3 regions of the Pseudoalteromonas sp. CST2 genome follow, and region 1 is predicted to be linked to each of the others. Evidence: predicted binding sites of a transcription regulator. Region 1 holds the regulator's gene; each other region holds the start of a gene.
What was found. The regulator sigma-54, encoded in region 1, starts transcription at its own class of promoters, with help from an activator protein. The targets are predictions, from matches to a motif close to GTTGGCACGNNNNTNGNNT.

Region 1 (6,850 bases):
AACCGTGGCATTGGCGTATTAATTACCGATCACAATGTAAGAGAAACCCTTGATGTTTGTGAAAAAGCCTACATTGTTTCTCATGGGGAGCTAATTGCATCTGGCACCCCAGAACACGTATTAAATGACAAAACTGTACGCGATGTTTATTTAGGCGAGCAATTTAGGCTGTAACATTTAAGCCACACCTACAAGCATCTGCTAATATTAATTATAACAACATAAAAGGATTGTTAGAGATACATGAGGCAATCATTACAGCTGCGCATGGGCCAGCAACTTACAATGACTCCACAATTGCAACAAGCGATTCGCTTGCTGCAGCTCAGTACATTGGATCTCCAGCAAGAAATACAAGAAGCACTTGATAGCAACCCGCTATTAGAAGTAGAAGAGCAAGATTACACGGAAGAGTCGGCTGGAAAAAATGAGCAAAAAGCAGATACGGATGATGTAACCGTAAGCGCATCGGCTGACGATACAACCAGCGAGTACGAGCAAGACAGTGGCGAAGCTTTAAATAAAGACACCGTTAGCGATGATATGGCAATGGATGTAACCTGGGATGAGTACATGAGCGCAGCCCCTGCTGCATCCTCAGGCCCAATGCCGGAAGATGAGTCTATTTATCAAGGTGCCTCTACTGAAACGCTACATGAGTATTTAATGTGGCAGCTTCAGCTTACTCCTTTTAGCCCAACTGACGAAGCCATTGCTATTGCCATTGTAGAAGCTGTAGATGACTCGGGTATTTTAACGCTAAGTTGCGAAGAAATTTTAGAGAGCTTTAACCAAGAAAACGATGACGAAGTTGAAGTTGAACTTGATGAAATAGAAGCCGTTTTAAAGCGTATTCAGTTATTTGACCCTGTAGGTATAGCCGCGCGCAGTTTACAAGAGTGCTTGTGTATTCAGCTAAACCAGTTTGATAAAGACACCCCTTTTATAGAACAAACTAAAATGATCTTAACCGATCACATTGATCTATTAGCGGCACGCGACTATCGTACATTAATGAAAAAGACTAAGCTTAAAGAAGACGAGCTTAAAGAGGTCATGACCCTAATACATACCCTCAACCCAAAACCTGCAGATACCATAGTAAGGGAAGAGTCGGAGTATGTAATACCGGATGTGTCGGTTAAAAAAATAAAAGGCCGCTGGGTGGTAGAGCTAAACCCAGATAGCATGCCAAAAATACGCGTAAATAGTCAGTACGCGGCTATGTCACGTACCGTAAAATCAAGTGGTGATAGCCAATTTATTCGCTCTCACTTACAAGAAGCTAAATGGTTTATAAAAAGCCTTGAAAGCAGAAACGACACGCTGCTCAAAGTAACAAACTGTATTGTAAAACAGCAACAAGCATTTTTTGAACATGGCCCAGAAGCCATGAAGCCAATGGTTTTAAACGATGTTGCTGAAATGGTAGAAATGCATGAATCGACAATTTCGCGTGTTACTACGCAAAAATATATGCATACGCCACGTGGTATTTTTGAGCTTAAGTATTTTTTCTCAAGCCACGTAAGCACTGAAAACGGCGGAGAGTGTTCATCAACCGCAATACGTGCCCTAATTAAAAAGCTAATTGCCGCGGAAAACTCAGCTAAACCATTGAGTGATAGTAAAATTGCGGATATATTGGCAGAGCAAGGAATTAAAGTAGCTAGACGCACAATAGCAAAATACCGTGAATCGCTAGCTATTCCACCGTCAAATCAGAGAAAGAGTTTGATATAAGACGTAAAAAACAAAGAGGAAATGCTTATGCAACTAAACCTAACTGGTCGTCACGTAGAAGTAACTGATTCACTTAGAGACTATGTAAATAATAAATTTGCAAAGCTAGAAAGGCACTCAGATCATATTAGCAATGTGCATGTCATTCTCGATGTAGAAAAACTCAACCAAAAAGCAGAAGCGACTATTCATGTAAGTGGCGCAGATTTATTTGCCTCAACAGAGCACCAAGATATGTATGCCGCTATAGACTCGTTGATTGACAAGCTCGATCGTCAAGTCATAAAACATAAAGAGAAGCTTGCTAGACACTAATATTATGAAATTAAGTACATTAGTATGCCAGGACTGCAGCAAAGCTGCGGTCCTTTTTAGTAGTAAAAAAAGAATTTTAGAGTTTATCAGTGAGCTTGCTCATGAAAAGCTCCCCTACTTACCACAACAAGATATTCTTAATGCGCTGGCAAGCAGAGAAAAGCTAGGCAGTACTGGTATTGGCCGGGGTATCGCCATTCCTCATGGCAGAATGGGTGGCGTAGAAGAGCCGCTGGCTTTAGTACTTGTTAGCGACACGCCTGTTAACTTTGATGCTATTGATAACTGCCCTGTTGATATTTTTGTTGCACTCATCGTACCAGATGGCGATAACCAACAGCACCTAAAGACTCTGGCAACCATAGCTGATAAACTGAGCAATAAAGAATTTTGTAAACAGCTGCGTAGTGCTAAAACCGATGCAGAGCTGTATCAAGTAATTGTTGATCAATCGTAGTAAATACTAAGGGCTATAAATGGAGTTAATTATCATAAGCGGCCGTTCTGGTTCAGGTAAGTCGGTTGCTTTACGCGTGGTTGAAGATTTAGGCTATTATTGCGTAGATAATATTCCGGTCAACTTACTGCCCTCTTTAGTGCGAAGTGTTTCAGATAACTATGACAAAATAGCCGTTAGTATAGATGTTCGTAATATCCCCAAAGAACAAGACGAATTTAACGATATTCTCGAGTACCTTCCTGACTTTGCTAAACCCACACTGTTTTATTTAGATAGTGATGATCAAACACTGATCAAACGTTTTTCAGAAACACGCAGATTACACCCTTTATCCATCGATTCGCTGCCGCTTGATTTAGCAATAAAAAAAGAAAAAGAACTGCTTGATGTACTCGTAACGCGCGCTGACTTTATGCTAGATACCACCGATTTAAGTGTGCACCAATTAGCAGAGTCAATTCGCGAAAAAATACTGGGTAAAAAAGATAAGCAACTTATTGTAACGTTTGAATCGTTTGGCTTTAAACACGGCATACCTAAAGAAGCTGATTATGTTTTTGATGCTCGCTTTTTGCCAAACCCCCACTGGGAGCCTGAACTCAAACCGCTTACGGGCCTTGATCAACCAGTAAAAGATTTTTTGGCAAATCACAGCATAGTGCAAAAATTCACTTGGCAAATTCAAACCTTTGTACAAACTTGGTTGCCACACTTAGAGCGTAATAACCGTAGTTACCTCACTATTGCAATTGGCTGTACTGGTGGTCAACACCGCTCGGTTTATTTAGCGCAAGCCATTGGTGAGAGCTTTGCTATGACGCATCCGAATGTCAAAATTCGTCATCGTGAGCAAGAAAAGTAACCTTAAAATAATAACCTGTTCAGTTTAGGTATAGTAATTTATGCGCTGTGAAGACACATTTTTAATAAAAAATAAATTAGGCTTACACGCCAGAGCGGCAACGGTCCTTGCGCAATTAGCTGTGCAGTTTGATGCTAAAATCACCTTACACCAAGATGATAAAGAAGCCGCAGGCGACAGCGTATTAGCTTTAATGCTACTTGAAAGCAGTAAAGGTAAAGAAGTTAAAGTAGTCTGTGAAGGCCCTGATTCAGAGCAAGCTTTGCATGCGGTTGGGCAATTAATTGCCCAACGATTTAACGAGCAAGAATAATTTAAAGCACCATAGCCTTATAAGTTAAAGACTTATCTGGCCAAATTATAAAGATTTAGTAAATTAGGGTATTCCGACTCGCCTAATTTAGTGCTTTAATTTAGGATAATAAAGCCATGCCCCTGCTAAATTTGGTTACTTAATTTTAAACACTAATTTAGTCCCAGCATTGGGTTTAGCACAAAAAATAAAGAAAATAACAGTGGGCAACTCCACTTACTAAACACCTTTCCATTACACAAAAATATTTAGGATGCCAATGCCAGAAGCGTTTGAACAAGACTATCCACTACAGCAACTAAAACAAGTGACTAAATCACTTAATAGTGGGCAATTTGTTCAAGTAAGACGCATGCTAGCAAAAACAGCACCTTGTGATACAGCACTGCTGCTTGAATCCTCTCCGCATAAAATTAGACGCATGCTTTGGCAACTGGTTGACCCAGATGTGCAAGGGGATGTGCTAGAAGAGCTCTCTGAAGATGTACGCTTAGGTATCATTGCACAAATGGAACCTGAGCATATTGCCGCGGCCACTGAGGATATGGGCCACGATGATTTAGGTGAAGTCCTACGTAGCCTACCTGATACCGTGTACAAAGATGTGGTTAGCGCTATGGATACGCAAGACCGCGAACGCGCTACACAGGCTTTATCATACCAAGAGCGCTCTGCAGGCGCGCTAATGAACACCGATACGGTGACCATTCGCCCAGACGTTACGCTTGATGTTGTACTGCGTTATATAAGGCTACGCGGCGAGCTGCCAGAGGGCACCGATGATTTATACGTTGTTGATAAACATAACTGTTTTTTAGGTGCATTATCACTTAGTACACTGTTAACTAATCCGCCTGAAAAAATTGTTCAAGATTTAATGGATGAAGACTGTGAGTCTATCCCTATTTCGATGGATGAAAGTGAAGTTGCTCAGTTATTTGAGCGCCACAACTGGATATCGGCCCCTGTAGTCGATGATAACGCCCACTTACTTGGACGTGTCACCATTGATGATATTGTTGATGTTATTCGTGAAGATGCTGAGCACAGCTTGTTAAGCCTTGCCGGTCTTGATGATGAAGAAGACACCTTTGCACCTGTTTTAAAAAGCTCGAAAAAACGCTCAGTATGGCTTGGCGTTAACTTACTCACAGCCTTAGCTGCCGCCTTTGTGGCCAGCTTTTTTGAAAGCACCTTAGATATATTACCTATTTTAGCTGTACTCAATGGCATTGTTCCCTCAATGGGTGGTGTAGCAGGTAGCCAGTCTTTAACTCTGGTTATTCGCGGTATTGCCGTAGGCCATATTAACCAAACTAACCAACGATTTTTAATGGCTAAAGAGCTGGCGATAGGCGCATTAAACGGGGTTACTTGGTCAATACTTATAGCCAGTGTAATTGCGCTTTGGCAATGGGATTTTATGCTTGGCGGCGTGCTAGCATTTGCGATGTTTATGAACCTAGTAGTGGCTGGTGTTGCTGGCGCATGTATTCCTATTTTATTGAAAAAAATGAATATAGACCCTGCACTTGCCGGTAGTGTTGTACTTACAACGGTGACTGATATTGTCGGTATTTTTGCCTTTTTAGGCACCGCAACGTGGCTACTTATTTAGCAACCTGAGCTCAGGTTAAGTAGCCACTACACACTAAAACATATAATTAAATTGGTGAGCCCGGTGGCATTGGTAAACCACTGAAGTTTTCAGGCCACTTACCTACTTTTAAAAACTGTTTTATTTGCTCTGCTAAATACTGTTTAAATGCGCTTTCTCCTACACTGGTATTACTTAACATTGAGTTTTGATTGTACTCTTTACTTAATTTTACCAAGTAGAAACGTAGCTGCGCCTGCACCTCTGGGCTTACCTTGTCACTAGTGACTAAATCAGCCATATTTTTTGCAGTTAAAAACTGCACCCGCTGGGTGATTTTGCCTTTCATTGTATTAGGTGATGACACATTAAACACTTGGCTGTAAAGCTGCTCTAACAACTCATCTAAGCTGTAAAAATTATAATTACGTACTTGTTGTTGAGCTAAACGATTTAAACGCTGTGGGTTTAATAATAACGATAAACTATGCTGCGCAGCTACTTCTGGCAAGGCCATCGCATCAAGTGTTATACCCGTACGCCCTGTTATGCTTTCACGCGATTTAGACTCGCCATATGCTTTTGGCGGAATAAGCGCTAACACCGACTCAGGCAAAATTAAATTAGCCGGTTTTAATGTTGTTAAAATAGCACTAAGCGCCGCTTGCTGCTGCGCTTTTGCAACCACTTGTGCGCCCTTAGCAGGTGAGTCGTTACGTGTTTCGTATTCGTAGTTAACCCCCGCAATTAACTTAACTGCAGCCTCGACTTGATAGCGATGAAATAAATAAAGCGGCACGAGTTTTTCTTCTAACTGCGAGAGTGCATCGCCCGTTTTAATGTTGTTAATACCAAATTGCGAAAGCGCTTTTTTACGTACATCAAGCACTCTAAGTAACTCTTGCGCTGGGTTAGTACCGTTATCCCATAAGTGCGCTGTAGGGTGTGCCCCGCCCTTTGCGCGTGCGTCGCTATCAGATATAAACTCAAGGCCCTTTGTTTTGTTCTCTTTTAATATTGTTGCAAGCTCAGCACTTTCATCTTGATTAGTGAAGTCGCTGTAACCATATTTAATAACTTGGGTATCCCATACTCCCATACCGCTTGCATAGCCGCGGGTTACATCAAGCTCGCCTTGCTCGTTAAAGCTAAGTAGTGGGTGCGGGTAATCCATAACCGACGCTCTATCCCCCACCGAGGCTGCAAAGTTATGTGCAATGCCCAGCGTATGGCCAATTTCGTGTGCACTTAACTGGCGAATCCTATCAAGTGCCATTGCCTGTAAGTTTTTAGCCACCTCGTTACCTTTTAAATAAGGCGCACCGAGGGCTTCTGCAATTAAAATATCTTGGCGTACACGCAATGAACCTAGTGTTACATGCCCTTTGAGTATTTCGCCGGTACGAGGGTCTATAACAGAGCTTCCGTAAGACCATCCACGTGTAGCACGATGCACCCACTGAATAACGTTATAGCGAATATCCATAGGATCAGCATTGCTCGGCAGTACTTTGACTATAAATGCGTTTTTATAGCCTGCTGCGCTAAAGGCATCATTCC
Region 2 (6,850 bases), on a different contig from region 1:
CCTGCGGTGCTTGAGCATTTGCAAAGGGTATTTCCTAATACGCAGTATCATTTAGTGGGTCATAGCGCCGGCGGGCAATTAGTGGGGCTAATGCATAACGCTAACGAGCTAAGCTCCGCGTTTAATTTTGCTTGCTCGTCGGGTAAATTAACTAATATGAGCTTAGCGTATCAGGTTAAAGCGCACTTTTTTATGAATGGGGTTATACCCTTTAGTAATGCCTTGTTTGGTCATACTAAATCGCAGTGGTTTGGCATGGGCGAGCCACTACCTAAAGGCGTAGCTAAACAATGGCGCAAATGGTGTAACGCCCAAGGGTATGTGCAATCAGCATTTGGTGATACCGTATTTCAACACTGTTACAACACGCTTTCTATGCCCTCAATATGGGTTAATGCTACCGATGACGATATTGCTAACAATGCAAATGTTGCCGATATGCTCTCGGTTTTTCCTAAATTAAAAGCACAAACCCTAACCTTAAACCCACACGACTATGGTTTGAAGGAAATTGGCCATATGAAATTTTTTAGCAAAAAATCTGACGGATTATGGCCACTTGCGCTTAATTGGCTAAACAAACATAGTTAAAGAAGGATGCGTTTACACCGTTAGTTTACGGCGTTAATTTGCTTTTTAACTGGTTTTTCACGCGTTACGAAATAGCATACGAGTGAGCCGCCAGTTACCATTATTACTCCTTGCCAAAACGAGGCACTGAGGGTAATTGATAAATAAAGCGCCGAAATAATCGCCGAAAAAACCGGCGTAAAATACGAAAGCGTACCAAGCAACATTAAGTTACCGCCAATAATAGCTTGGTTCCAAAGAGCATACCCGCTGCCAACAACCACACCAGCTAACACAAGCGTTACGGTCGCGTGCAGTGTAAAGGTCATTTTTGGCTCGTCACTTAATCCATACAACACCCATAAGCTTAGTGCCGTGGCGATAAAAAACAGCACAATGGCATTTTGCCCATTGCTATTTTTTTGAGTAATTACACAGTAAACAGACCAAATAAAAGGTGCTACAAACGCCAACAAGTAGGCCGTTGGGTTACTGGCAAAATTACCCATAATACTATTAAGTGATAACCCACTATCGCCACCAACGCACCAAGCCACACCAAAAAAAGCGAGCAGCATACCTGGGTAAATCCAAACACTTACTTTACTACGATTAACTATAATACTGAGCAAAATGGTAAGTGTGGGCCATAAATAATTTATAACTGCCATTTCTACCGCTTGGTGGCGATTATTAGCAAGCCCTACAAACAGCGCTAAACACACCTCGTAAAGTGCAAATAAAGCAGTACCCCAAATAATATAACGCTTATTAAACCCAGCAAACTTAGGCCGTCCCATTACCAAAATTAAAAACAGCGCGCTTACACTGTACATGAGTGCCGCCCCACCTATGGGGCCAAATAACTCCGAAACATCCCTGAGCAGAGCCACTAAACAACTCCATAACAAAATAGCGGCAATGCCATAAAGCGTGTATTTATGATTAGAAAAAAAGTCCATTAACTACCTAAAAGTACTACTTACGTTTGACGTTACGCTAACAGTAATTAGTGGGTTAAACAATTGTTGCTCATCATTTATTGTTATAAAGATGTTTTTGGCCTGCACTTAAGTGTTTGACCTTTTGGTCAGTAAAGTTACAATCATTCAACATGTTAAAAACAGCATCGCCATAATGAGCACACAAACAAAGCCAAATAAAAAAGAACTCACCCGAGTAAAAAACCAAACATTAATACTCGATGCCGCCGAGCAATTGTTTTCTCAGCTTGGTTACGATGGCACCAGTATGAGTATGGTTGCCAAAGAAGCAGGCGTTCCTAAGGCCAATATTTTATATTATTTTAAAAGCAAAGACGGCCTATACGAAAACGTAATAGACCGCATTATTGCACACTGGAACTTAGGCTTAGATAACGTAACCCCTGAGGACGACCCTGCACATGTGCTGTATCACTATATTAAAAGCAAAGTCATACTTGCCATAAACCAGCCGCTGCAATCACGTTTATTTGCCAGTGAAATACTGCGCGGCGCTCCTTATTTGCAAAACTACTTTAGAACCAACACACGCCCGTGGGTAAAACAAAAGGTAGACGTGTTTCAGGCCTGGATAGATGCAAACAAAATGGATAATGTTGACCCTTACCATTTATTATTTACCATTTGGTCAACTACGCAGTACTACGCCGATTTTCAGGCCGAAGTGCTACTGGTAATGAACAAGTTAGAATACGACGAAACCGATGTGGCACAAATAACGCAATCAACTGCCCACATAATTTTAAAAGGTATTGGTTTAAAAATACCTGAGCACAGTGAGGCTTAACCCATGGATAATTTTACTACCCCAGACTTATTTGACGATCACCGCAATAGCGTACAAGTCGCCGACAGCGGCCTGCGCCACTTTGGTAAAAAAACCACATTTAGTGGCCAAGCAGTTACCGTTACCTGCCCAGACGATAACTCGTTTGCCGCCGACATACTGCATGAAAACGGCAAGGGTAAAGTACTGGTTATTGATGGCTTTGCTAGCAAACGCTTCGCTTTTATAGGCGATATTATGGCGGAGCGCGCGTTAAAAAACGGCTGGGAAGGCGTGATTATTAACGGCTGTTGCCGTGACATTGAAATACTTGCCACAATGGATTTACCGGTTATGGCACTTGGCTCAACCCCGCGCAGTACATTAAAGCGTGGCTTTGGAGATAAAAATCAAACAGTGACCATGCTTAGTACCACAATTAACCCTAACGATTGGCTATACGCCGATGTAAATGGCTTAATTATTAGCCCTAACGCATTACTATAAACGCCACACTTGCAACCAAGTTGGTGCAATCACGCACCAACTTGGTGTGTTTTCACCTCTAAATTACACCTTCTTTAATACTTATATTTTTATAAATATCTGCTAAACCCCATACAAACCAAAAAAAACCTGACCGAGCGGACAGCTTTATTGCATTTGGCATTGCTTTTGCTTAGCTTTTAGGCAATATAATAGCTAACAGATTAAAAGGCGGATCAGGCTCTGTAAAATAAAAATAAGATGTTACGCAGTGGGCTGAAAAATAATAATAACTAATTCGTCTTTTTAATCACCCTAAATCTGATTATAACCAGTTGGTCAGATTTACTTTATAACGAGTGGTGATATGAGTACCAAAACACATAATAATTTTACCGGTATTTTTTGTGACCATGGCCCTAACGCATGGCAAACACAAACCCACGGCACACTTGTAAATAAGCGCCTTGCAGTAAAAGATGTATTTGCAGTTAAAGGCGAGCGCAACAGCGCAGGTAACCCAAGCTGGTTTAAAGCAGCAAAGCCTGCACAGCAAACAGCAAGTGCCGTAAACAAACTAATGAATGCGGGTTGTCGCTTTACAGGCTTTACCCATACCGATGAGCTGGCCTACAGCTTAGAGGGCAATAACATTCACTATGGTGCAGCACAAAACCCAAGACTTAAAGGCCATGCAAGTGGCGGCTCAAGTATGGGCTCGGCAGCAGCTGTGGCGGCTAACCTAGCCGATATTGGCTTAGGCACTGATACTGGTGGCTCTATAAGGATACCGGCAAGTTATTGTGGCTTATTTGGTATAAGGCCAAGCCATAACGTAATTGAAAAAGATGGCCTAATTCCGCTAGCGCCCCCATTTGATACCATTGGCTGGCTTACGCAAAATGCAGAGCTGCTAAGCGATGTAGGCAATGTACTGTTACCAAATCAAGCGATTAATAACGTTGATACTTTAGTTATTTGCGAGCCATTATTTGAGCTGGTTGACCCTGTTTTACAAGCCCCACTTAAACAATTGCTTGAAAAAACCAAACCTTATTTTAAACACCATAAAGAATTTGAACTGCCTAACGGCAGCTTATTAAGCGAACTGGCTGACAGCTTTAGAATACTGCAAGGGCGAGCAATCGCAAAAACACATAAAGATTGGCTTCAATTGCCAGGGCAACTTCCCCAGTTTGCTCCGGCAATTGCGGCACGTTTTAACATGGCGCTTGCTCTAACCGCCCAAGAAGAGCAAGAAGCACTAAATGTACAAACCCAATGGCAAACACTAATCGCTAAAAACCTAAACACAAACGGCTGTTTATTTTTACCAACCACACCCACAACTGCACCTAAATTGGGCGCCGACACAAGCGCCTTACGTATGCAAATAATCACCTTATCGGCCATTGCGGGCTTGAGCCGCTCGGCGCAAGTACACTTACCATTGGCTAATTTAGAAAATGGCCACCCGTATGGGTTTTCATTAATGATGAGCCACGGCAACGATAAAAGCCTACTTGCCTGCGTACAACAATTAGCTGCCCACTTTAAACAGGACACACTTGCATGAGCACACACAACATTGCCTTTACTGCCCCGCATTTTGCAGCAACCGAGGCAGGCACCTTAATACTAAAACAAGGCGGTACAGCCACCGAAGCCATGGTAGCGGCAGCGGCTGCGATTAGCGTGGTATATCCGCATATGAACTCAATTGGCGGCGACAGTTTTTGGCTTATTGATAACCCAAACCAAAGTATACCCACTGCCATTGATGCCTGCGGGCGCGCACCAAACGATATAAGCGCCTATAGCAATGAGCCACACATACCAGAGCGCGGCGGTTTAAGCGCGCTTACTCAGGCTGCAACACTTCGCGGCTGGCAAAAAGCCCTTGCGGTAGATGAGCACGCTGCTCTTTCGCTAAGTACTATTTTAGCCCCAGCCATAAAGCTCGCGCGCGATGGCTTTACAGTATCTAAAAGCTTGCAAGCAGGCTGCGAAAAGCTTGCCACTGCTTCAAACACTAACGCTGCCTTTAAAGAACTTTACATACCTAATGGTAAACCGTTGCAAGCGGGCCAACATTTTAAAAACCCAAAACTTGCCAGTACCTTTGAGCACTTAGCCGAGCATGGCTTAAACGCCTTTTACCAAGGCCCTTTAGCAGAGTCGTTTGCAAACGATTTAGCTGCCGCAGGCAGTGCAATTACACGCGCAGATATTGCCAATACGCAGGCCGATTTAGTAACGCCGCTCAGTGCTAATTTATCGGGCATACAGTGTTATAACTTACCCGCCCCCACGCAAGGCGTGCATTCTCTGCAAATAATTGGCGCTGTTAATAAACTAAAACATTTAGCCAATACAGAGGCCGATTGGATGCACTTAATTGTTGAGGCAACCAAACAAAGCTTTACGCACCGCCCTACACTTTGGGCCGACCCAGACGCGCTTGGCGATGATTATAAAAACGCACTAACTGATGAGTGCTTAAATGCGCTTGCCGGCAATATAGATATGAGCCAAGCCAAGCAATGGCCATTTAATGCAGAGCCAGGCGATACCGTTTGGATGGCCGCACGGGATAAAAACGGCCAACTAGTAAGCTTTATTCAAAGTGTTTACTGGGAATTTGGCAGCGGCATTTTGATGAGCGAAGGCGGCTTTGTGTGGAATAACCGCGGTTTAAGTTTTAGTTTAAATAGCAACGATGCCAATGCCTTAAAAGCGCATAAAAAACCGGCTCATACACTCAACCCTGCTTTAGCAAAATTTGACGATGGTAGGCGCCTTGCCTACGGCACCATGGGCGGCGAAGGCCAGCCACAAACACAAGCTGCTGTATTTAGTGGTTACGCATGGCGTAATAAATCAATTACCCAAGCAGTAAGCGATCCGCGTTGGTTATTAGGGCGCACCTGGGGCGATACAAGCACAAATTTAAAGGTAGAGCAAAGCTTAGTAATTCAAGTTAAACATGAATTAAATCAACGTGACCACGACTGGGTAAGCGTTGATAATAACAATGAAATGATGGGTCATGCAGGTGCCATTTTAGATACGCCTACCAGCCTTGAAGCAGCCACCGATCCTCGTTCAGATGGTCGCGCAACAGTAACTACAGCAGGAACACAATGACAGAAATAATAAATCAATGGCCGATTATAGCGGCCTTAATAGCAACCGGTATTTTTGCAGGTATTTTAGCAGGCCTATTTGGTGTAGGCGGCGGCATAGTAATTGTGCCTGTGCTGTACTTTTTACTGCAAGGCTTTGGCGTAAGCCCTGAGTCGGCCATGATGATAGCCACAGCGACATCGCTTGCCACCATAGTGCCTACTTCTATTTCGTCGATTCGCTCGCACCATGCCAAGGGCAATATCGACCTTGCTTTAATTAAATACTGGGCCCCGTTTATTTTGGTAATGGCCGTTATATGTAGCTACTTAGCTCATTCTATACGCGGTAATGCGCTGGTACTTATGTTTGCCTGTATTGCCATTTTAGTAAGTTTAAACATGTTATTTAGAGCCGGCGCGCCTGCCCTTGTTAGTAAATTACCAGGTAAATTTGGCCAAGGCATTATGGCAAGTATTGTCGGTGGTTTATCGGTAATGATTGGCATAGGTGGCGGCACTATTGGCGTACCTATGCTAAACGCGTTTAACGTACGTGCTCATGTTGCCGTTGGCACCGCTGCTGTATTTGGCTTATTAATCGCGTTACCGGGCGTTATTACTTTATTAAGTATTGGTACTACACCCACCGATGCGCCGCTTGGCACGTGGGGCCTTGTAAACCTACCTGCTTTTATACTTATTATTCCGCTTACTATTTTGTTTGCCCCTATTGGCGTAAAAATTGGTAGCAAGCTAGATCAAAAACAATTAAAACGCGCCTTTGCCGTTGTATTAATGATAACGGGCATTCGTATGCTTATTCAGACTCTGGGAGCCTAAAACATGTTTAGCGACACGCAAATTCAAACTTTAAATCCGCCACAGCGATTACTCAT
Region 3 (6,850 bases), on a different contig from region 1:
TGGCTGAACTTGGTCCCGGAGCACTTGTTCAAACCATTAATAAGTTAGCCAATGGCGAGCTTATAGCAGAGCCGCAAAACGACGAGCTGGCAAATTACGCTAAAAAGCTTTCAAAAGAGGAGGCAAATATTGATTGGACGATGGATGCCGTACAAATTGAGCGTAATATTCGTGCATTTAATCCATGGCCAGTGTGTTTTACTCAAATGGGTGAGCACAGCGTAAAAATTTACCAAGCCTCAGTCGTTGAGCAAACAGGCCCTGCGGGCGTTGTTTTATCAAGCGATAAAAACGGCATTGTAGTGGCGTGTGGCAAGCAGGCATTAAGTATTACACAGCTGCAACCCCAAGGTAAAAAACCAATGGCAATTAGCGACTTTTTAAACGGTCGCAGTGACTGGGTAACTCCTGGCACCGTATTAGGCGAAAACAATGAGTAATGTTCAAAACGTACGTGCGCTTGCCGCTGAAACTTTATATAACGTGGTTGATAAAGGCGCTTCGCTAAATCAAGAGCTACCATTTGCCAGCCAAGGCCTGCCCCCTAAAGACAAAGCGCTATTACAGCAAATTTGTTACGGCGTGTTGCGCTACCTACCTAGCCTTGAAAACTACTGCCAACATTTAGTAGAACAGCCACTTAAAGGTAAGCGTCGTATTTTTCAGTTTTTGTTGTATGTCGGTATCTATCAGCTGCAGCATATGCGCGTGCCACCGCATGCGGCCATTTCTGAAACCGTTAATGCCCTTGGCCAAATGCGTGCATTAGGCTTAAAAGGCTTAATCAACGCTATTTTGCGTAGCTTTCAGCGCCAACAAAGCGAGCTTGAAGAAAAAGCCAAGCAAATACCAGTGTGTTTATATAACCATCCAAATTGGTTTATTAAACAAGTGCAAGCTGCCTACCCAGACAACTGGGAAGCGCTTCTTGAAGAAAACCAACAACAAGCCCCTATGTGGTTACGTGTCAATCAAGCCCAATACAGCACGCAACAATACAGCGAAATGTTAACGGCTAACGATATAGAGCACACGTTAAACCCTGAGTTTGTTGATGGTATTAAACTAGCTAAGCCGCGTGATGTATTTTCGTTGCCAGAATTTGATGTGGGCGCCTGCTCAGTTCAAGACGCCGCAGCACAATTAGCCGCACGCTTTTTAGCACCTCAAGCTGATGAATACATTTTAGATGCCTGTGCAGCACCTGGCGGTAAAACATGTCATATATTAGAGCTTGCTGATGCAGAAGTATTAGCACTTGATAGTGACGCCACTCGCCTAGAACGTGTTAAACAAAATTTAACCCGTATCGGTTTAGGCGCAGACCTACAATGTGCAGACGCTTCGCAGCCACACACATGGTGGGATGAGCAACAGTTTGACCGCATTTTATTAGATGTCCCTTGTTCGGCAACCGGTGTTATACGCCGCCACCCAGATATAAAATGGCTTCGCCGCGCATCAGACATTGAAGATTTAGCTACACTACAGAGCGATATACTCAATAGCATTTGGCCACTACTAAAACCAGGCGGCACAATGATATACGCAACCTGTTCGGTACTGCCGCAAGAGAACCAACAGCAAGTCGCTAAATTTTTAGCTAATAATAGTGACGTTGAGCATATACCACTGCACGACAACGACACAGTTACCAACCCTGGTTTACAATTACTACCAGGTGAAAGCGACGGATTTTATTACGCTAAGCTAGTTAAAAAAGCCTAATAGCCGTACACTCAATAGCCATTTATTAAACAGTAAATGGCTATTTTTTTAATTAAACAGTAATTCGGGTAAATAATGAAAATAATCATACTCGGTGCCGGACAAGTCGGTGGTACGCTTGCTGAAAACTTAGTTGGCGAACAAAACGAAATAACCGTTGTTGATATAGACGGCAACCGCTTACGAGAGCTACAAGATAAGTACGACTTACAAGGGGTCACGGGGCACAGTGCTCACCCAGATGTGCTCAGACGTGCAGGTGCTGAAGACGCCGACATGATTATTGCGGTAACCAGCTCAGATGAAGTCAATATGGTGGCGTGCCAAGTCGCGTATAGTATTTTTAATACGCCAACTAAAATAGCCCGTATCCGATCAGAGCAATATTTAAAATACCGCGAAAAGCTATTTCATAACGATGACCTCCCGGTTGATCACTATATTGCCCCCGAAGCACTTGTTACCAAATATATTCGCCGTTTAATAGATTACCCAGGCGCGTTGCAAGTGCTGCAATTTGCCGATGGCATGCTCTCTCTTGTGGCTGTAAAAGCTTACTACGGTGGCTTATTAGTGGGTTATGCGCTTTCTGCTTTAAAAGAGCATATTCCGAATGTAGAAACCCGTGTAGCAGCAATTTATCGCCAAGGTAAAGCTATAAAGCCACTGGGCACCACGGTAATAGAAGCGGACGATGAAGTATTTTTCATTGCTGCCACTAAGCATATTCGCGCAGTTATGAACGAGCTACAAAAACTTGAGCGTTCTTACAAAAAAATTATGATAGCCGGTGGCGGTAACATTGGTGCAGGCCTTGCTCGCTCACTGGAAAAAAACCACAGCGTTAAGTTACTAGAGCGTAGTAAAGAGCGTGCTGAGCAACTCTCTGAAATGCTAGATAACACCGTCGTGTTTTGTGGAGACGCCTCAGACCAAGAACTACTATCTGAAGAGCACATAGAGCAAGTTGATGTGTTTATTGCCGTAACCAACGACGATGAAGCAAATATAATGTCGGCCATGCTTGCAAAACGCATGGGCGCACAAAAAACCATGGTGCTTATTCAGCGTGGTGCGTATGTAGATTTAGTGCAAGGGGGTGAAATAGATATTGCTATATCACCACAACAAGCAACTATTTCGGCGCTACTTACACACGTACGCCGTGGCGATATTGTTAATGTGTACTCGTTACGTAAAGGCGCGGCAGAGGCCATTGAAGCCGTTGCCCATGGCGATGAAAACACATCAAAAGTAGTTGGCCGTGCGATTGCCGATATCAAGCTACCTGCAGGTACAACGATTGGTGCTATTGTACGTAATGACGACGTACTGATTGCCCACGACGACACGGTTATTATGTCTGGTGATCACGTTATTATGTTTTTAATCGATAAAAAGCATATCAACGTAGTAGAAAAGCTATTCCAAGTTAGCGCTATATTTTTATAGTTAAACACAAAAAAGCCGCTGACTAAGGCGGCTTTAGTGGAGTATGTTTTTTTAATGCTAGGCAACCCTGCTTAGCAGCTTCTAATTACTGTACTTTTGAAAACTCTTGCTCAGAAATTTCACCATTACCATCAGTATCTAGCTGGTCAAAAATTTTCACTAGCTGTGAATTTACCTGCGCTTCTTGCTTTGAAATTGCACCATCACCATCGGCATCAAACGAGGCAAAGTCGACTGCAGCATATGCCGCTGATGAAGAAGCTAATACGATAACGGCAAGTGCTGTATTTAATGTTTTCATAGTTGTGTCCTAATTAAGAGGAAATCCTTTTCTAAGATCCATGGGTTTAAAAATTAACTAAAAAGTGCTTTTGCCAATGTGCATTACTAAGTTTTAATGCACATTGGATTAGAGCAAATGACTCTTTGCTAAGTGAACATGCGCTGTCCTGCCTAAATTGGCAAAGATCATCACACCCTAGTATTTAGAGAACTCTTGTTTTGAAAGCTCACCATTTCCATCGGTATCAAGCTCAACAAACTCAGCCATTAAATCCGCATCAACCGATGCTTCAGCTTGGCTAATGGCGCCATTGCCATCTACATCTAGCGTGTCAAAATCAGTTCCTGCAAAGGCAGCAGAAGAAGAGGCAATAGCCATAAATGCGAGTGCTTTATTTAAATGCTTCATAATTTAATCCTTCAATATAAACAAATTAGTTAAGTTCACTACGTGGTGTACGCAATCCTTGTAATCCTTTTTCGTAAGCTCCCTTGCCTACTTAGGTTGTCATTGGCAACTCAGGATTGTTACCACACTTTAAGCTTCTGAAAATTCTTCTTTTGATAGCTCACCATCTTGGTCAGTATCTAATTCTGAGAACATGCTCATCAGTTTTGCATCAATTGATGCCTCTGATTTGCTAATCGTGCCGCTGCCATCTACATCTAACGTATCAAAATCGGTTGCTGCAAATGCCGCTGATGATGAAGCAAGGGCGATAAGTGCTAAAGTTTTATTAATGCTTTTCATAATATAATTCCTTCAAGTATATGTGTGCGATTAAGTGTTTTACTTTAAATCACGTTATTGTTCAGTACAGCCAGACTATTACAACTTGAATGCCAAGTTTTAAAAGCTCATTAATTTCAATCAGTTAAAAGAGTGTTTGGCTATTTTTGATAAATTTTCGGGGGTTTTATGTTGCAAACTAGCAACAAAGGGTAAAGCTAAGTTTTTAAATACAATAAAAACAGCTAGTTACATAAGAGAAAAAAGCTACAATTTTCGGCGTAAATTGTAAGGATGAAGATTTATCGAAAAAAGAGACTAAATTTTAGCCATGAGGGGAGCTAACGTATTAAAATAACTCACTCGTAAAACTAGCCTATACTACTGATTTTTATAGAAAATAAAAATTATTTTTTGAAGTTTTAAAAATATGACTGCCACTCAAATAAAAAATGGCCATTTGTTGCTATTAAGCGAAAGTGCTTATTCTAATGGCAGCTCAAGCATCGCGGGATCGATAAAATGCTCTTTCATAAATGCCTTCATTTCATCTTCACTGGCTAGAAGTTTAATGCCACAATTAACCCCCGCAGCGTGTTCTTTTACACTGCATATTTCGCCAGTAAATGCTTTATTGTTGGTATCAACCGTCACCGTGCATTGCATATCTTTAATATTTTCATCGTTTTGATCGCCGCGTACATCAAACATCACCCCGGTAAGCGAGATGTCTTTAATCACCCCTTCAAGTACTCTATCGTCACTAAGAGTTAATTTGGCAGGTAATAAGGTAGGTATGCGTGTTTGCGCGCGCAGTGCAAATAACTGCACTTGTGTAGGGTAATTAATAAAAATGAGCCTAGCAGGGTGTGAGGCAACCGACATAAGCTGCTGCCTAAATGCTATTACTTGTCCGCCACTGCCTTCTATAACAGCTCTTACCACCACCATTACACCGTCACGTAGGTAATCACTTGCAGCAGGTAAACGCTTTGAACTTGGGTAATTTAAAATAATAAATTTATTTTCTAGCAATCCAATAAACTCTGTTTTTACGCGTTTACTACTGGTAGGCGTAACAATTTCCAAGTCGACCAATCGCCCTGTTGTTAACTGCTGTAATTTATCTAAATTAGAATGTGGCATGCCTGTTCCTAAGCATCATTTATATATTATTACCCACGCCAAAAGGTCGGCGTAAATAGCACGAGTAAGGTGAATATTTCTAAGCGACCAAATACCATGGCAATAGTTAATAGCCATTTGGCACCATCGCTCACCGCCCCATAATGCGAGGCAACATCACCTAAGCCTGGGCCTAAATTATTTAAACACGCCGCCGTAGCAGAGAACGCGGTAATGTTATCCATGCCGGTTCCCATTAGCGCCAGCATTATAATAATAAACACCAATGCGTACGCCGAGAAAAACCCCCAAACCGCTTCAACTACTTTATCGGGCAGGGCTTTACGACCAAGCTTAATAGAGTATATAGCACGTGGGTGCACTAAGCGGTTAAGCTCACGTATGCCTTGTAGGTAAAGTAAAAACACGCGTACAACTTTCATACCGCCACCGGTTGAACCTGCACAGCCACCTATAAAGCTCGAAAAAATAAGCAATATAGGTAAAAACAGCGGCCAAGTAGAAAAGTTGTCAGTAGCAAAACCGGCTGTGGTACTCATAGACACCGCCTGAAATAAAGCCTGATCGAGGGTTTCATCGCCATCGGCAAATATTTCGTTAGATGAAAGCACCGTAAAACAAATCACCACCAGCGCTAACTGTATCAGTAAAAAAACTTTAAATTCAGGGTCGCGAATATATACCTGAATATTACGACTCGCTACCGCCGCGTAATGCAGTGAAAAGTTAACCGCAGCAATAATTAAAAAGAAAACACATATAAAGTTAATGACAGGGCTATCAAAGTGCCCTATTGAGGCATCGTAAGTAGAAAAACCGCCAATCGCCACTGTAGAAAACGCATGGCATATAGCATCAAACCACTCCATACCTGCCGCCCAATACGCCAACATACAGGTTACCGTTAACGACACATAAATGTACCAAAGGTGCTTTGCGGTATCGGCAATGCGGGGGGTCATTTTTGAATCTTTTACTGGGCCAGGGATCTCAGCTCGGTATAACTGCATGCCACCGACCCCAAGCATGGGCAGTATAGCAACAGCAAGTACAATGATACCCATACCGCCAAACCACTGTAATTGCTGGCGATAAAACAAAACAGACTTAGGCAGGTATTCAATTCCGGTAAGTACCGTGGCCCCAGTGGTTGTAAGGCCAGAAAAGGCCTCAAACACCGCATCGGCCATAGACAAATTAGGTTCTTGTAAAAAAATCAGCGGTAACGATGCAAACGCCCCTAGTACTAGCCAAAACAGAACAACAATTAAAAAGCCTTCGCGTGCTTTTAAGTCGCCGTTTTCATGCCTGTTTGGGTAATAAGCTGTTAAACCAATAACCACACTAAATATAAACGCTAATACAAAAGGAACACCACCACCATCTTTATAAAATAAAGACACCACCGCAGGCGGCACCATGGTAATACTAAACAGCGCAACAAGTTGGCCAAGGATTTTTATGATGGTACGAAATTGCATGTAGCTTATCGCTTTTATTATTAGTAAATAT

Region 2: a site for sigma-54 is predicted at 3,003-3,021, ahead of PSH41_RS15065 (amidase family protein). Genes of this name have one in related genera too.
Region 3: a site for sigma-54 is predicted at 4,292-4,310, ahead of PSH41_RS18920 (EF-hand domain-containing protein). Genes of this name have one in related genera too.

What each region holds. Positions count from the first base shown of each region.
Region 1 is NZ_JAQREO010000001.1:211,130-217,979, reverse strand. Features, by position in the region: gene lptB (LPS export ABC transporter ATP-binding protein) at 1-174, shown strand, start outside; gene PSH41_RS00980 (RNA polymerase factor sigma-54) at 244-1,743, shown strand; gene hpf (ribosome hibernation promoting factor) at 1,771-2,058, shown strand; gene PSH41_RS00970 (PTS sugar transporter subunit IIA) at 2,063-2,515, shown strand; gene rapZ (RNase adapter RapZ) at 2,535-3,380, shown strand; gene PSH41_RS00960 (HPr family phosphocarrier protein) at 3,421-3,693, shown strand; gene mgtE (magnesium transporter) at 3,953-5,311, shown strand; gene PSH41_RS00950 (zinc-dependent metalloprotease) at 5,358-6,850, opposite strand, start outside.
Region 2 is NZ_JAQREO010000012.1:112,212-119,061, forward strand. Features, by position in the region: gene PSH41_RS15045 (alpha/beta hydrolase family protein) at 1-591, shown strand, start outside; gene yddG (aromatic amino acid DMT transporter YddG) at 612-1,532, opposite strand; gene PSH41_RS15055 (TetR/AcrR family transcriptional regulator) at 1,708-2,361, shown strand; gene PSH41_RS15060 (putative 4-hydroxy-4-methyl-2-oxoglutarate aldolase) at 2,365-2,847, shown strand; gene PSH41_RS15065 (amidase family protein) at 3,194-4,402, shown strand; gene PSH41_RS15070 (gamma-glutamyltransferase family protein) at 4,399-5,973, shown strand; gene PSH41_RS15075 (sulfite exporter TauE/SafE family protein) at 5,970-6,794, shown strand; gene PSH41_RS15080 (pyridoxal-phosphate-dependent aminotransferase family protein) at 6,798-6,850, shown strand, end outside.
Region 3 is NZ_JAQREO010000020.1:42,334-49,183, reverse strand. Features, by position in the region: gene fmt (methionyl-tRNA formyltransferase) at 1-440, shown strand, start outside; gene rsmB (16S rRNA (cytosine(967)-C(5))-methyltransferase RsmB) at 433-1,728, shown strand; gene trkA (Trk system potassium transporter TrkA) at 1,804-3,180, shown strand; gene PSH41_RS18930 (EF-hand domain-containing protein) at 3,266-3,481, opposite strand; gene PSH41_RS18925 (calmodulin-like protein) at 3,659-3,871, opposite strand; gene PSH41_RS18920 (EF-hand domain-containing protein) at 4,001-4,213, opposite strand; gene PSH41_RS18915 (PilZ domain-containing protein) at 4,676-5,338, opposite strand; gene PSH41_RS18910 (TrkH family potassium uptake protein) at 5,368-6,819, opposite strand.